3 regions of the Xanthobacter aminoxidans genome follow, and region 1 is predicted to be linked to each of the others. Evidence: predicted binding sites of a transcription regulator. Region 1 holds the regulator's gene; each other region holds the start of a gene.

Region 1 (3,274 bases):
GGCACGCGCGTTGTCGTCATGACCGCCGACGCTTCCTACGTGGAGCGCGCGAAGGACTGACCTTCCGCTTGTGATCCCGGAAGGGCCGTTTCCGGCCCTTCCGGTTTTCTTTCAATACCTTGCTGCGGCGCGTGGAACTTTTCCCCCGGCCGCTGGTTGACCCCCGACATGGCCCTGAGGGGACATGCAGTCAGCCAAGGCGTTGAAGAATGATCTTGTCGGGAAGGCGGGTGCTCGTCGTTGAGGACGAGTTTCTCGTGGCACTGGGGCTCGAAGACAATCTGAGGTCGCTGGGCTACACCGTGGTCGGGCCGATCGCGAGCCTCGCCGCCGCGGTCTCGGCCGCGTCGTCCGAACGCATCGACGCCGCGATCCTCGACGTGAACCTAGCGGGCGAGCCGGTCTATCCGGCCGCGGCGATCCTGGCCGAGCGCGGCATCCCCTTCATTTTCTGCTCGGGCTATACTGGCAGCGTGCGCATGCCGGCGGAATTCGTCGACGCGCCGCGGGTGGCCAAGCCTTACACCAGCCGTGTCATCGCCGATGCGCTTGCCGACCTCATCGGATCGGGTCGCGGCCCAGGCGGCAGCGACCGCGGGAGGCGGGATGTCGCCGCCTCCAACGATATGTGATCTTCCAGATAGCCTGATTCAGGCCGCGCCGGCGGCCTTGTTCGCCTCAGCCTTCGGGCCACCGCGGGCGACACCGACCATGGCGGGCCGCAGAACGCGCTCGCCGATGACGTAGCCGGCCTGTACCACCTGCACCACGGTACCGGTCGGCACGCTCGGGTCCGGCACCTCGAACATGGCCTGATGAAGGTTGGGATCGAACTTCTCCCCCTTCGGCTCGATCTTGCGGATGCCGTGCTTCTCCAGCGCCTTCACGAGGCCGCGCTCGGTCAGCTCCAGCCCGTCCAGCAGCGCCTTGAAGCTGCCTTCTGCGGTCGCCTTTGCGTCCGCCTCCACCGAGCCGAGGGCCCGGGCGAGATCGTCCGCCACGTTCAGCACGTCGCGGGCGAAGGAGGCGATGCCGTAGGTCTTGGCGTCCTGGATCTCCTTCTCGGCGCGGCGGCGCACATTCTCCGCCTCCGCGAAGGCGCGCAGGAACTTGTCCTTGAGGCTCGCGATCTCGGCTTCCAGGCGCGCCTTGTCGCCCGCCGGGTCGCCGATGGCGGCGTCCGCCATAGCGGTGGCTTCCGCCTCGGCGGTCGCCTCGTTCACCTGCGCATTGCCCTGCGCGGCACCGTTTTCGCTTGCGTCGCCGCCGGTCTCGGGCGCGCGCTTCTGCTCGCTCATCCGGTTACTTCCCCTGCCTTGAGATTCGCCCGAGGTCACAACGCCGCCGGGCAAAGGCCAATCGTCCCGGCGCATATCGGGGCGATGGGGGGAAAAATCAAGTCGTGGTGATCCTTATCCCTCACGCAGCGTCCGCACCCGGTGCGCCCAGTACCCGGCTCACGAGGCGGGCAGTGAAGTCCACCATGGGAACGATGCGGCCGTAATTGAGCCGCGTCGGGCCGATGACACCGAGCACGCCCAAGACGCGTCCCTGCCCATCGCGGTAGGGCGCGACGATGGTGGAGGAGCCGGAAAGGGAGAACAACCGGTTCTCCGAGCCGATGAAGATGCGCAGCGCCTGTGCCTCCTCCGCCCGGCCGAGCAGTTCGGAGACCTCGCGCTTGGTCTCGAGATCGTCGAACAGCAGGCGGATGCGCTCCAGATCCTCCAGCGCCCTGAGATCCTCCAGCAGCTTCGCCTGACCGCGCACAATGAGGGTACGCTCGCCCGGCCCGTCGCCGGACCAGGAGGCGAGCCCCGCCTCCACCACGCGGGCGGTCAGGGTGTCGAGGTCGCGGTTGATCTCGGCGAGCAGGCTCTCCATCTCCTGCCGGGCGTCGGAGAGGGTGCGGCCGCGGATGTGGGCATTGAGGAAATTGGTGGCCTCGGTGAGGGCGGAGGTCGGCAAGCCGGGCGGAAGGGCGAGCGCGCGGTTTTCCACCTGCCCATCCTCCGATACGAGGATGACGAGGGCGCGGCCCGGCTCCAGCGGCACGAATTCCACATGCTTCAGGCGGGGGTCGGTCTTGGTGGCGGTGACGACCCCGGCGCCGCGGGCGAGGCCCGAGAGCAAAGCGGAGGCTTCCTGCAGAACGCCCTCCACCGTGGTGGTGCGCGCGGCGGCGAGCACCTGCGTCTCGATATTGGCCCGGTCACGCTCGTTGACGTCGCCCACCTCCATGAGTGCATCGACGAAGAAGCGCAGGCCGCGCTCAGTGGGCAGGCGCCCGGCGCTGGTATGGGGGGCATAGATCAGCCCGGCCGCCTCCAGGTCCGCCATCACGTTGCGGACCGAGGCGGGGGAGAGGGTCATGGGGATAAGGCGAGCGATGTTGCGCGAGCCGACCGGCTCACCGGTGGCGAGGTAACTCTCCACGATCTGGCGGAAAATCTCGCGCGAACGCTGATCGATCTGCGCGAGGCCGCCGGTCGAGAGGGGCAGGAACGGATCGAGCGCCACGGGTTCAGCCTTCGGAGCAAAGGATTTCGCTGGCTCTAATGTGTCCCTCGCCGGGGCCGGGTTCAAGCGCCACGCGGGGGCTCCTACCACCCTTGCTTTCCTCCCGGCGCGCGGCGCTCTAAAAGGAGCGTCCATGACGCACAAAGAGGTATCCATTATGCGGCCCAGCAAGCGCGCCCCCGACGAGATGCGCGCGGTGTCCTTTGAACGGGGCGTGATGCGCCACGCGGAAGGCTCCTGCCTCGTGAAGTTCGGCGACACCCACGTTCTCGTCTCCGCGACGCTGGAGGAGCGCCTGCCGCCGTGGCTGAAGGGCCAGGGACGCGGCTGGGTGACGGCGGAATATTCCATGCTGCCCCGCGCCACCCACGACCGCACCCGACGCGAATCCACCACCGGCAAGCAGTCCGGCCGCACCCAGGAGATCCAGCGCCTGATCGGGCGTTCGCTCCGCTCGGTCACGGATCTCGTGGCGATGGGCGAGAAGCAGATCACCATCGACTGCGACGTGCTCCAGGCCGACGGCGGCACCCGCACCGCCTCCATCACTGGCGCCTGGATCGCGCTTCATGATTGCCTGAGCTGGATGAAGTCCCGCTCCATGATCAAGGAGATGCCGCTCAAGCAGCACGTGGCGGCGGTCTCCTGCGGCATCTACGAGGGGACGCCGGTGCTCGACCTCGATTATGCCGAGGATTCGGTGGCCGAGACCGATGCCAATTTCGTCATGACCGGAACTGGCGGCATCGTGGAA
Region 2 (3,274 bases), on a different contig from region 1:
ATCGGTCCGCCGTGGCACAGCTTGTGCTTCGCTCGCCGCGACGGCCCCGCGGACCCGTGGTCCAGGTGCGCGGCCGGCAAGGGGGATAAAGATGGATACGAGCCCGCACGCGGCTCCCGCCGCGCCGGTCGGCCACGGGCTTCAGACGGTGGTGCGCCACACCTATGAGCGCACCCGCGCCGACACCTCCGGCGCGCTCGCCGACTACATTCCCGAACTGGCGCGGGTGGACCCGGACCGCTTCGGCATCGCCGCCGTGTCGGTGGAGGGGGAGGTGGTCGCGGTGGGGGATGCCGACGTGGCGTTCACCATCCAGTCGATTTCGAAGGCATTTGCCTTCTGTCTCGCCCTCGAGGTGGCGGGCCGCGACAAGGTGCTTTCCCGCGTCGGGGTAGAACCCTCGGGTGACGCCTTCAACGCCATCGTCTTCGATGCCAAGACCAACCGGCCCTTCAACCCCATGGTGAATGCCGGGGCCATCACCGTGTCCGGCATGCTGGTGGAGCATCTCGGCGCCGAGGCGCTGGAGTTCGTGCTGGACCGCTTTTCAGCGGCGGCGGGGCGGCGGCTCGCGGTGGACGAGGCGGTGTTCCGCTCGGAGGCGGAGACGGCCCACCGCAACCGCGGCATCGCGCACCTCCTCACCAGCACCGGCGCGCTCACCGCCGGGGTGGACGCGACGCTGGACCTCTATTTCCGCCAGTGCTCCATATTGGTGACGGCCAGCGACCTCGCCCGCATGGGGGCGACTTTGGCCAATATCGGCGAGAACCCGCTCACCGGCACGACGGCCTTCGCGGTGGACGCGGTGCGCGCCACGCTGGCCGTGATGTTCACCTGCGGGATGTACAATTTCGCCGGGAACTGGGCGTTCGACGTGGGCGTGCCGGCCAAGAGCGGGGTGGGCGGCGGCATCCTCGGGGTGGTCAACCGCCAGCTCGGCATCGCCACCTATTCACCGCGGCTCGACGGGCGGGGCAATTCCGTGCGCGGCATCGCCGCCTTCCGGGAACTGGCCGAGGAACTGGGCCTGCACGTGTTCGACCCCACCAACCGGGGGTCCGCCATGCTCAGCGCCCTCGGACGCTGAGCCATGCTTGGGTTTTTTGCCGCCTTCGGCGGTGAGGGGCGCGCGGCCCCTCAGGTCACGAGCAGCGCACGTAGACCATGGTGCCGTAGCGCTTGGCCACTTCCGGATCGACGAACTTCAGCACCAGGATGTTGCCGTCGAAGCGCACCACCTGACGGTCGCGCTCGCCGCCGGCCGGGTCATCCGGCGGGCCGATGTAGACCGGGCCGTTGCCCACCTGCTTCGACACCAGCTCGGTGAGCTTGTTGTCGTCGGCGAGGTACATCATCACGCCGCCATTGGTGCCGGCGGTAATAACATAGGGCTGGTTGCCGCAGGAGGCCTTGGCCTGGGCCTCGGTGCGGGTGGCGTCGTCCGGCCGGTGATAGGCGGCGAGGCCCCAGCGGCCGACGAGGCGGTCGGGCGGGATCGGGCTGGTAAAGACCGGGCGCGCGGCCGGCGGGGGCGCGGAAGGGGTGGTCTCGCAGCCGGCGAGGCCGAGGGCCAGCACGGCAAGGGCAGCGCCGGCCAGCGCGGCGCGCGGCCGCCCGAAGGCCGTCCATCCGAACGCGGACCGCCCGAACGCAGATCGCTCGAAAGCAGACTTGGATCCCGCAACCATCTTCGTCATGTGCTTTCCGAGGCCTCCCGCCGCCTGGAACAAGAATGCGACCACCCAGGCAGTCGCCTGACCATAAAGGCTTGCGCCGTCGACGTCGATGCCGTCCGCATCGCCCCCGCCCGCCGTCAAGCCTCAGCTCCTGAACAGCTTATCCCACGGCTCGTTACCGCTTTGCTAGCCCACCGATTGCTGCAGCGCGCCTTGACGTTCGCCGGGCGCGCCCTTATCTCCGCGACGAGCTTGGCACTCTTCATTCGGGAGTGCCAGAACGGCGGGCCAAGGCTCGCGCTCCCCCCGAAGAGGTAACGACCCATGTCCTTCCGTCCTCTGCACGACCGCGTGGTCGTCAAGCGCATCGAAGCCGAGCAGAAGACCGCCGGCGGCATCATCATCCCCGACACCGCCAAGGAAAAGCCCCAGGAGGGCGAGGTGATCGCGGTGGGCGCCGGTGCCCGTGACGAGAGCGGCAAGCTCGTCCCGCTCGACGTGAAGGCCGGCGACCGCGTGCTGTTCGGCAAGTGGTCCGGCACCGAGGTCAAGATCGACGGCCAGGACCTGCTCATCATGAAGGAAAGCGACATCCTCGGCGTCATCGCCAAGTGATGCGTCCGCGCTTCTGAGCCGGTCCACCGAAACAGAATCACAAGGAGGCCGTTATGGCTGCCAAAGAAGTAAAGTTCTCCTCGGACGCGCGCGAGAAGCTGCTGCGCGGCGTCGACATCCTCGCCAATGCGGTGAAGGTGACCCTCGGCCCCAAGGGCCGCAACGTGGTCATCGAGAAGAGCTTCGGCGCCCCCCGCATCACCAAGGACGGTGTGTCGGTGGCCAAGGAGATCGAGCTCGAGGACAAGTTCGAGAACCTCGGCGCCCAGCTCGTGCGTGAGGTCGCCTCCAAGACCAACGATCTCGCCGGCGACGGCACCACCACCGCCACCGTTCTGGCCCAGGCCATCGTGAAGGAAGGCGCCAAGTCGGTCGCCGCCGGCATGAACCCGATGGACCTGAAGCGCGGCATCGACCTCGCCGTCGCCGCGGCCATCGCCGACATCCGCGCCCGCGCCAAGAAGGTCTCCTCCTCCGCCGAAGTCGCGCAGGTTGGCACCATCTCCGCCAACGGCGATGCCTCCATCGGCGAGATGATCGCCGGCGCCATGCAGCGCGTGGGCAACGAAGGCGTCATCACCGTCGAGGAAGCCAAGACCGCCGAGACCGAGCTCGAAGTGGTCGAAGGCATGCAGTTCGACCGCGGCTATCTCTCTCCCTATTTCATCACGAATGCGGAGAAGATGATCGCCGACCTGGAAGAGCCCTTCCTGCTCATCTTCGACAAGAAGCTCTCCGGCCTCCAGCCGATCCTGCCGGTCCTTGAGGCCGTGGTGCAGACCGGTCGTCCCCTCGTCATCATCGCTGAGGACGTGGAAGGCGAGGCGCTCGCCACCCTCGTGGTCAACAAGCTGCGCGGCGGCCTGAAGGTCGCGGCCGTGAAGGCTCCCGGCTTCGGTGATCGCCGCAAGGCGATGCTCGAGGATATCGCCATCCTCACCGGCGGCACCGTGATCTCCGAGGATCTCGGCATCAAGCTC
Region 3 (3,274 bases), on a different contig from region 1:
CGCAGGAAGTCCGGCAGGTCGCGCACGATGCGGTCCTCCAGCTCCGGCGTGGCGCCGGGGCGGACGACGAGCATCCGCGCCGTGTCGCGCGGCTCGGCCGGGCGCAGGGCGATGCGCTCCTCGGGGAGGTGGAAATCGAAGGCGTCGACACGCATGGAAGGGGAAGGTCTCAGAAGATGGCGATGGCGCCCTGGTAGATGGCCCAACTCATCAGCGCTGTCACCATCAGTCCGAGGATCGTCGCGCCGAAGCCAGCGAGGATGACGAGGCCGTCCCGCTCCACGAGGCCGAGGCCGAAGATGCACACGGCAAATCCCGGCGGCAGATTGCCGAGGAAGGGGATGGGCAGCAGCAGGATGAAGCCCAGCACCACCACCGTCGCGCCCACGATCCGCCGGGCCGTGGGGCCGGCGAACTCTTCGAAGCGGGGACGGGAGACGCGCTCGAACCGCTCGATCCACGGCCGGGAGCGGGTGACGATCGATTCCAGCATGGCACGGGAGAAGGTGCGGCGGGCAATCCACGCCGGCAGCCACAATTCCTGCCGGCCCAGCATCATCTGCAGGCCGATGAGGCCCAGGATGATGCCGCACACCACCGGGATGCCCGGCGGCATGGGGATGCAGTTGGGTATGCCGAAGATGAGGAAGAGAATGCCGAAGGCGCGATTGCGCAGCGCGTTCACCAGATCGCCGATGGCGACCTGATCCCCCTCCTGCGCGGCGAGCACGGCGGCCAGGAGTTCGGAGGTTCGTGGCGTGCGGTGATCCAAGGCGCCCTCATGGAATGGACGCTTCAGCTACAACCGGAAAACGGCAGCGGGAGGGCACTGGGGCGCAAAAATTCCGCTGGGTCAGGCCCTGCGCTGTTCCCATCACGCCGCACATGGAATTGAGCGGACATGCACGCCCCACCCCCGCGGGGACGTGCATGTCCTCACCGCCCGATCGAAACCATAAAGACCGTTGACTGATACGGAAAGTCCCTGACGCAGGGAGATTGCTCCACATCAGTTCAAAAGGAACATTCCGTCCACGGACCGCAGCTCGGCGGGCTTGATGAGGCCGGAATGGGCGACGCGCACGGAATGGAGCGGCCCCTCGATCTCGCGTCGCCAGAATTCCAGGAACTTGTTCAGCTCCGGAAAGCGCGGGCACAGGTCGTAGTCCTGCCAGAGGAAGGTCTGGAGCAGGCCGGGGTGGTCGGGCATGCGATAGAGGATCTCGGCCGTGGCCAGGCCGTAGCCTTCCATCTGCAGGACGAAGTCACGCGACACCTTGGCAGCCATGGGTCACACCTCCAATCCGCGGCCCCGCCGCCAGCAGGGCTGGGGAAGACGGGACCGGACACTTCATTGTCGGCTACACACTTTGCCGGGGCCAAGGCTAAAGATTGGTTTCCGTCTGCAAAAACAATGCTCTAGCAGCCTTCGATCCGGATTGCTGACAGCACCGGGCCGCGCCCGGGCTCGCGCTGTGCGTAGCCGGCGAGCCGCCCGGCTTCCGCTCAAACTGAAGGGAGACGGGCTGCTGGCACTCAGTTCCCTTGAGTGCTAAATTTTTTGAGCCGACCCCTTGCGGCTCCAATTTGCCGCCCTTAGATCGCGGTCGGGCCGGGTAGAGGGGTTCCCGGCGCCTTCAAAACAGGCAACCCCGATGGACAACATCGAACCGGAGGTTTCCCTATGGGTTTCCGTCCCCTGCACGACCGCGTGGTCGTCAAGCGCATCGAGGCCGAGCAGAAGTCGGCCGGCGGCATCATCATCCCCGACACCGCCAAGGAGAAGCCGCAGCAGGGCGAAGTCGTCGCGGTCGGTCCCGGCGCCCGTAACGAGAAGGGCGAACTGGTGGCGCTCGACGTCAAGGCTGGCGACATCGTGCTGTTCGGCAAGTGGTCCGGCACCGAAGTGAAGATCGACGGCCAGGATCTCCTCATCATGAAGGAGAGCGACATCCTCGGCGTCATCGAGAACGCGGCCGGCGCCAAGAAAGCGGCCTGAACTCAGGCGGCCTGATTTTCAGTCGCAGGGCCGAGGCAGCCCCAGGCGCCCGGTCCCGCGGCATTCGCCATTCCGTTTAATCGTCCCAATCTGAAGGAGCACGCCACATGGCTGCCAAGGACGTGAAATTCTCCGTAGACGCGCGCGACAAGGTTCTGCGCGGCGTCGACATCCTCGCCAACGCCGTGAAGGTGACCCTCGGCCCCAAGGGCCGCAACGTGGTCATCGAGAAGAGCTTCGGCGCCCCCCGCATCACCAAGGACGGTGTGTCGGTGGCCAAGGAGATCGAGCTCGAGGACAAGTTCGAGAACCTCGGCGCCCAGCTCGTGCGTGAGGTCGCCTCCAAGACCAACGACCTCGCCGGCGACGGCACCACCACCGCCACCGTGCTGGCCCAGGCCATCGTGAAGGAAGGCGCCAAGGCGGTTGCCGCCGGCATGAACCCGATGGATCTGAAGCGCGGCATCGACGTCGCGGTGGACGCCATCGTGAAGGACCTCGCCGCCAACTCCCGCAAGGTGACCTCCAACGACGAGATCGCCCAGGTCGGCACCATCTCCGCCAACGGCGACGCCGAGGTCGGCAAGTTCCTCGCCGAGGCGATGAAGAAGGTCGGCAACGAGGGTGTCATCACCGTCGAGGAAGCCAAGACCGCCGAGACCGAGCTGGATGTCGTGGAAGGCATGCAGTTCGACCGCGGCTATCTCTCTCCGTACTTCATCACCAATGCAGAGAAGATGCGCGTCGAGTTCGAGGAGCCCTACATCCTCATCAACGAGAAGAAGCTCGCCGGCCTGCAGGAGCTGCTGCCCGTGCTCGAGGCGGTGGTGCAGTCGGCCCGTCCGCTGCTGATCATCGCCGAGGACGTGGAAGGCGAGGCCCTCGCCACCCTCGTGGTGAACAAGCTGCGCGGCGGCCTGAAGGTGGCTGCGGTCAAGGCTCCGGGCTTCGGCGATCGCCGCAAGGCCATGCTGCAGGACATCGCGATCCTGACCGGCGGCACCGTGATCTCCGAGGAAGTCGGCATCAAGCTCGACAGCGTGAATCTCTCCATGCTCGGCCGCGCCAAGAAGGTGGTGATCGAGAAGGAGAACACCACGATCGTCGACGGCGCCGGCGAGAAGGCCGACATCGAGGCGCGCATCGCCCAGATCCGCGCGCAGATCGAGACCACCACCTCCGACTATGACCGCGAGAAGGCCCAGGAGCGCCTCGCCAAGCTCGCCGGCGGCGTCGCCGTGGTGCGCGTGGGCGGCTCGACCGAGGTCGAGGTCA

What was found. The regulator HrcA, encoded in region 1, represses chaperone genes, less so after heat shock. The targets are predictions, from matches to a motif close to GTTAGCACTCNCNNNNNGNGAGTGCTAAC.
Region 2: the regulator HrcA is predicted to act here: its motif matches at 1,931-1,959, upstream of groES (co-chaperone GroES).
Region 3: the regulator HrcA is predicted to act here: its motif matches at 1,529-1,557, upstream of groES (co-chaperone GroES).

Annotation. Positions count from the first base shown of each region.
Region 1 is NZ_JBAFUS010000003.1:703,741-707,014, reverse strand. Features, by position in the region: gene efp (elongation factor P) at 1-60, shown strand, start outside; gene V5F74_RS18460 (response regulator) at 231-632, shown strand; gene grpE (nucleotide exchange factor GrpE) at 651-1,298, opposite strand; gene hrcA (heat-inducible transcriptional repressor HrcA) at 1,420-2,520, opposite strand; gene rph (ribonuclease PH) at 2,678-3,274, shown strand, end outside.
Region 2 is NZ_JBAFUS010000004.1:248,544-251,817, forward strand. Features, by position in the region: gene glsA (glutaminase A) at 92-1,090, shown strand; gene V5F74_RS19870 (hypothetical protein) at 1,146-1,700, opposite strand; gene groES (co-chaperone GroES) at 2,004-2,294, shown strand; gene groL (chaperonin GroEL) at 2,348-3,274, shown strand, end outside.
Region 3 is NZ_JBAFUS010000001.1:208,066-211,339, reverse strand. Features, by position in the region: gene queA (tRNA preQ1(34) S-adenosylmethionine ribosyltransferase-isomerase QueA) at 1-155, opposite strand, end outside; gene V5F74_RS00990 (exopolysaccharide biosynthesis protein) at 170-772, opposite strand; gene V5F74_RS00985 (usg protein) at 1,010-1,288, opposite strand; gene groES (co-chaperone GroES) at 1,685-1,999, shown strand; gene groL (chaperonin GroEL) at 2,107-3,274, shown strand, end outside.